Runella sp. SP2: one gene and its partner. The protein of the gene in region 2 interacts with the protein of the main gene of each other region in a pairwise test. Links are inferred from orthologs where the notes say so. Each region holds a gene or a part of one and is shown on either strand. Other genes may lie near its edges.

What was found. Proteins that work in one complex are often made in the same cells at the same time.
Region 1: the proteins of leuS (region 2) and ligA interact in binary tests that used the Escherichia coli proteins (3 or more experiments, as listed by UniProt). The link is inferred for Runella sp. SP2 from one-to-one orthologs.

What each region holds. Positions count from the first base shown.
Region 1 is NZ_CP031030.1:1,107,118-1,110,208, forward strand. The notes cover bases 160-3,084. They hold ligA (NAD-dependent DNA ligase LigA), read right to left. Parts: upstream 2,705-3,084; coding sequence 614-2,704; downstream 160-613. Other genes in these bases: DTQ70_RS04670 (PIN domain-containing protein), read right to left, coding at 160-367; DTQ70_RS04675 (hypothetical protein), read right to left, coding at 360-575; DTQ70_RS04685 (cytochrome c oxidase subunit 3), read right to left, coding at 2,773-3,084. In the rest of the region: more of DTQ70_RS04670, read right to left, coding at 1-159; more of DTQ70_RS04685, read right to left, coding at 3,085-3,091. UniProt on the Escherichia coli protein: DNA ligase that catalyzes the formation of phosphodiester linkages between 5'-phosphoryl and 3'-hydroxyl groups in double-stranded DNA using NAD as a coenzyme and as the energy source for the reaction.
Region 2 is NZ_CP031030.1:2,692,685-2,696,269, forward strand. Bases 132-3,550 are described here. They hold leuS (leucine--tRNA ligase), read right to left. Parts: upstream 3,161-3,550; coding sequence 332-3,160; downstream 132-331. Other genes in these bases: DTQ70_RS30675 (hypothetical protein), read right to left, coding at 132-213; kdsB (3-deoxy-manno-octulosonate cytidylyltransferase), read left to right, coding at 3,223-3,550. Outside these bases: more of DTQ70_RS30675, read right to left, coding at 1-131; more of kdsB, read left to right, coding at 3,551-3,585.

The sequences.
Region 1 (3,091 bases), 1.6 Mb from region 2 along the record:
TAATGGGCTGGTCGTAGGTCCAAAATAAGCAATCTAATTGAAGAGTTAGAGCTACAAAGGGAGTGTCTTTTTCGTCAATAAGTTTGCATAGCCGATAAGCTTCTACGAAACTTCCAATCGAAATAAAATCTTCATTGATGAAGGTGATTTTCTGTAGAAGAAGATTCAAATACTCGTAGAATTCATCTTCTAATTGAGCATTATTCTTTAAAATTTTTTCTTTGTGTTTGAAAATTTCTACAATTAAAAACTTTGGAGCGTAAAATCTGTATTGTTCTTGAGAAAGAACTTCTCTTATAATTGAATGTTTCAAACGCAGTGCTTTGAATACAATGTTAGTGTCGATTACAACTGCAATTTTACTCATTAATAAAACGCTCCTTGTTTTTACTCCACCAATCACTTTTGATAGTTTCACCTATTTCTTCAACCGATTGGTCAAAATCGAGTTGATGAGCTAGTTCCTCTGTTCGTAGTTTTTCCATCAAACGTAGTAACCACTCTTTATCAAACATAGATTTGTCAAGAGTGATTAAGTACTTATCGCTGCTAGTGTCTAATTGAATAGTGGACATGTGCTTTGTTTTTGTACAAATATAGAAATAACCCACCGTTACTCGCCCAACATTTCCAAAAACTCCGTTTCAGAAATCATTTTGACGCCTAATTTCGTGGCTTTGTCGAGTTTGGAAGCTCCCGCTTTTTCACCCACAATCAAGAAGTTAAGTTTTCCCGAAACCCCGCTAACAAGTTTTCCGCCGTTGGCCTCAATTTTATTTTCAAGTTGTTCGCGGCTCATGCTGGCAAACGTGCCTGAATATAAGAACGTTTTCCCTTCGAGGGTGTTTGATTCCATTACGACAGGAAGGTCGTCGGTTTCCATCTTGAGACCTGCGGCACGGAGACGCTCAATGTAAGCACGGTTTTGGTCGTCGGCAAAGTATTCTATCAAACTTTGGGCAATTTTTTCACCGATTTCGGGGACGTTACGCAGTGCTTCCAAATCAGCATTCATCAGCGCGTCGATGTTTTTGAAATACGCAGCCAATTTTTCGGCCACCGTAGCACCAACAAAACGAATTCCGATGGCAAACAAAACTTGCTTGAACGAAACTTGTTTTGATTGTTCAATCCCCTTCAAAATATTTTCAACCGTCTTTTCCTTGAACCCAATTCGCTTGGTTTTTCCCGTTTCTTCGTCGGTGATGACTTTTTCCAAACCAAACAGCTTTTCGTAGGTAAGGTCGTACAAATCGGCGGGGGTTTGAAGGAGTCCTTTGTCGAACAATAACTCAATTTTTCCTTCGCCCAAACTGTCCAAATTCATGGCTTTACGGTGAATAAAATGCTCGATTTTACCACGGATTTGGGGAGGGCAACCGCGGTCGTTGGGGCAATAGTGGTTGGCTTCGCCTTCCTTGCGAATGAGCGGTGTAGCGCATTCGGGACAGTGCGTCGGGTATTGGATGGGCGTGAGCGAGCGGGAGGCTCGTGCTGCGGTGTCCACGCCCGTAATTTTTGGGATGATTTCACCGCCTTTTTCCACAAAAACCACATCGTTGAGCATGAGGCCAAGGCGTTCGATTTCGTTGGCATTGTGCAAGGAAGCACGTTTCACGCGGGTGCCCGATAACCAAAGACCCTTGCCGTCTTCGTTGAGGTTGTCTAAGTTGGCCACGGGCGTCAAAGCCCCAGTTCGCCCGACTTGGTACGAAACTGAACGCAAAACACCTGGCTTGTTTTCTGCTTTGTATTTGTAGGCAATCGCCCAGCGCGGACTTTTGGCCGTAAAGCCTAATTCACGTTGTTGGGCGAGCGAATTTACTTTGATAACAATCCCGTCCGTCGCCAAAGGAAGCGTATGACGCTTTTGTTCCCACTGGTGAATGTAAGCCAGAACGTCGTCGATGGTAGCGCATTTTTCCCACGAAGGCGACACGTTGAAGCCCCACGCTTTGAGGGCTTCGAGGCTCTCGGAATGGGTTTCGAACACCTCTTCGTCGCTCAAAAAATAATATACGTAACAGTCCAATCCACGTCGTGCTGACTCCGCAGAATCTTGAAGTTTAAACGCGCCCGACGCCGCATTGCGTGGGTTGGCGTAGGTTTGTTCGTCGGCCTCTTCGAGTTCTTTGTTGAGTTTTTCAAAGGACGAAATAGGCATAAAACCTTCCCCACGGACTTCAAACGCAGGGGGCAAGGGGCGAAGGGCAAAGTTGGATTTCGACTCTTGTACTTTCAACGGCATTGTTTTGATGGTTCGGACGTTGGCCGTGATGTCATCGCCTCGAACGCCGTCGCCCCGAGTTACACCTCGTACTAATACACCATTCTCGTATGTCATACTGAGCGAAATTCCGTCAAATTTTAATTCGCAAACGTATTCAAAATCAGCGCCATTGAGCCCTTTTCTTACCCGTTCGTCAAAGTCACGGAGGTCTTGCTCGTTGTAGGTATTTCCCAACGAAAGCATAGGGTAACGGTGCTCGACGGTTACAAAATTTTTGGTAATAGTCCCTCCTACGCGTTGGGTGGGAGAATCGGGGCGTTTGAGGTCGGGGTATTGATTTTCGAGCGAAGCAAGCTCTTCCAGAAGTTGGTCAAACTCGTAATCGCTGATTTCAGAAACGCTATCTTGGTAATACCGATGGTTGTAAAAATTGAGACGTTCGGTCAGTTCGTTAATGCGGTCGGCTACAGACATGGCTATGAGAATGTTTGCAATAGGATAGGCCGCGAAGTTAGAGAATCTAAACCAAAAAGCCTACCTTCTTACCATCCGTGGTGGTACAACAAAAAGCCGAATACGTACAACCAAAGCACATCAACAAAGTGCCAATAAATGGTGATGAGTTTTATTTTAAGCTGATTGGGAGGGTTGACACTAAAGACAAAAGCGTCCACGTAGCTGTGGTTTTTGATGGATTGATACACCGCCCACGCCAACACCGCAACCCCGATGACAATGTGTAGAATATGAAGACCAGAAAGAAGGTAAATAAAGCCAACAGAAGGATTATTGACGGTTGAAATGCCCGCCTGAATAAGCTGAACCCAACCCAAAAATTGTAAAATGACAAACAAGATGCCC
Region 2 (3,585 bases):
ATAAATCACATCGGATCTACTGGGCGGCTTTTTGCCACAGTTCTCATATGCTGTTCGTAAATTTGATTGGGGAGTTTTTTGGTGTTTATGCCATAAGTTTCGCAGGGTAGCATAGGGAACACCTAAGTGTTCACTAATATATTTTAGTGTTTTACCTGAGGCTTTTAACTCCAGTAATGACTGCCGTATCGCTGTATTGGTCGCTTGTCCCATCGGTTGTTGCTTGTATGAGCGTATATCAAAAAACAAAAGTACTTAACTTCTTGCCGCTATAAATACTTAACTTTAAGACGTACAGCAAAGTTTAAAACTTTCGGGATGTTTTATATGATTACAAAACGACGTTTACAATCCGTTTTGGAACGACTACCACTTTTTTAGGCGCTTTGCCTTCCAACCATTTTTGAACCGTATCGTTGGCCAATACACTTTGTTCGATGTCTTCTTTTGACATATCGACAGGGAAAGCGAGGTTAGCGCGAACTTTACCATTGATTTGGATAGGATACTCAAACGAACTTTCTACCAAATACTTAGGCTCAAACACAGGGAATGGAGCGGTGGTCAATGTTCCTGCTTCGTTGCCTAATGCCGTCCAAAGTTCTTCGGTGATGTGAGGCGCATACGGCGACAACAAAATGACCATTTCTTTCAAGATGGCTTTTTTGTGGCACTTCAAATCGCTCAATTCGTTGACCCCAATCATGAACGTAGAAACAACTGTGTTGAACGAATAACGCTCAATGTCTTCCTCCACGCGCTTGATGGTGCGGTGCAATACCTTCAATTCGTCGGCCGTAGGTTCGGCATCCACCAATTTTGATTTACCTGTTTGGTCTTCAAAGAACAAGCGCCAAAATTTACGCAAGAAGTTCGACGTTCCGCTAATGCCGTTGGTATTCCACGGTTTGGCGTCGGTCAATGGCCCCAAAAACATTTCGTACATCCGCAATGTATCAGCACCGTATTTGTCAACAATCGTGTCAGGGTTTACGACGTTGTACTTCGATTTTGACATTTTTTCTACTTCCCAGCCGCAAACGTATTTGCCATCCTCCAAAATAAACTCCGCATTGGCAAAATCTTCTCGCCAATTTTTGAAGGCTTCCGTATCCAAAACATCGTTTTCTACCATATTTACATCAACGTGCAATTTGGTTGTCTCATACTGGTCTTTCAAGCCAAAGCTTACAAAAACGGGTTTTGCGTTATCACTTGACTTCAATCGATACACAAAATTACTTCGTCCCTGAATCATTCCTTGGTTCACCAACTTCGCCGCAAATTCTTCGTGAGGAACCAAGCCCAAGTCTTTCAAGAACTTGTTCCAAAAACGGCTGTACAACAAGTGCCCCGTAGCGTGTTCGGAGCCACCCAAGTAGAAGTCGATGCGCTGCCAGTAGTCGATGGCCTCTTTAGAAGCAAATGCCTCGTTGTTTTGAGGATCCATGTAGCGGTACCAATACCACGACGAGCCCGCCCAACCTGGCATGGTGCTGAGTTCCAGCCCCCAACCCCCAATGGGGGCTTCTGAGTTGACTCCCCCATTGGGGGCAGGGGGGCTATATTTCCATCCTTCCGCGCGGCCTAGTGGCGGTTCTCCCGTTTCGGTGGGAAGGTATTTGTCAATTTTGGGCAATTCTAATGGCAAATCTGCCTCATCAATCAAGTAAGGAACACCGTCTTTGAAATAAGCAGGTACAGGTTCGCCCCAATAACGCTGGCGACTAAACACGGCATTGCGCAAGCGGTATTGTACCTTACCCTTACCCAATTTACGTTCTTCCAACCACTTGATAAGTGTGTCAGTCGCTTCTTGGTAAGTCATGCCGTTGATGATACCCGAGTTGATGTAGTGTCCTTCTTTGGTATTATCGGCCTGTTGGTCAGTGTCTTTTTGGGTATCCAAAATCGGGATAATGGGCAAACCGAAATTCGTTGCAAAGTTCCAGTCGCGCTGATCGCCCGAGGGAACCCCCATGACGGCACCCGTCCCGTATCCAGCCAAAACATAATCGGCCAAATAAATAGGTACTTTTTCACCGCTGAACGGATTGATACAGTAACTTCCCGTGAACACGCCTGACACTTTCTTTTCGGCCATACGATCCACTTCGCTGCGGCTGGCTGCCCACTTGATGTAAGCTTCTACGTCGGCTTTTTGGGCAACGGTTGTTAGTTCTGTCGCCCATTCGTGCTCAGGGGCTAACACCATGAAACTAACGCCGTAAATAGTATCGACGCGAGTCGTAAATACTTCAATCAATTTATCCTGACCCTCAACGGCAAACTTTACCGATGCCCCTTGTGAGCGGCCAATCCAGTTGCGTTGTTGTTCTTTTAATGGTTCAGGCCAGTCGATTGTATCTAGCCCATTTAACAAACGGTCGGCATAGGCAGTGATGCGCATCGCCCACTGTTTCATCAATTTACGCTCCACAGGAAAACCACCACGTTCCGATACCCCGTCTTTCACTTCGTCGTTTGAAAGCACCGTTCCTAAGCCTGGGCACCAGTTCACAAACGATTCTTCGGGAAACGTAAAGCGGTATTTCAACAACACCAATTGCTGTTCTTTTTCGCTCATGGCGTTCCACTCTTCCGCACTAAATTCCGTTACGTCCTCGTCGCAAACGGCATTCACCGCTGCCGAACCACCTTGCGCAAATTGCTCCACCAAATGGCTAATTGGCAATGCCTTGTCGGCCGTACGGTCGTAGTAGTGGTTAAACAACTGCATAAAAATCCACTGCGTCCACTTGTAATAATTAGGGTCGGAAGTACGAATCTTACGGCTCCAATCGTAGCTAAACCCAATATTTTTTAGCTGAGAAATGAACGTATTGATATTTTGCTCGGTCGTGATGGCTGGGTGTTGCCCCGTTTGAATCGCGTACTGCTCGGCGGGCAATCCAAAGCTATCAAAACCCATTGGGTGCAACACATTGAACCCTTTGAGTCTTTTATATCGCGAAATAATGTCAGAAGCAATGTAGCCCAGTGGGTGCCCTACGTGCAGACCCGCTCCCGAAGGATACGGAAACATGTCGAGGACATAATACTTAGGCTTACTTGGGTCGATTTCAGTCCTGTAAGTTTGGTTTTCCTCCCAAAACTTCTGCCATTTTTTTTCGATTTCGCGGTGATTGTATTCGGTCATAATCGTTTGTACTGTGAATTTTCCGCAAAATTAGTGTATTTAGCGACGAAAAACTATTGATTATGATTATTGGAATTATACCCGCGCGTTATGGCTCAACGCGCTACCCAGGAAAACCCCTCATCGACATCAAAGGAAAAACGATGATTCAACGGGTGTATGAGCAAGCTTCAAAAGCAAAATGCCTCACCGACGTAATCGTCGCAACCGACGATGCTCGCATCTTGGAACACGTAGAATCCTTTGGTGGTAAGGCTGTTATGACTCATCCCGACCACCCAAGTGGCACAGATCGGTGCTGGGAAGCCATTCAAGCCCCCTGGCCCCCAATGGGGGAACAATTAACTCCTCCCCCATCGGGGGAGGCTGGGAGGGGGCTATACATCATCAATATTCAAGGTGATGAACCTTTTGTGGCTCCAGAG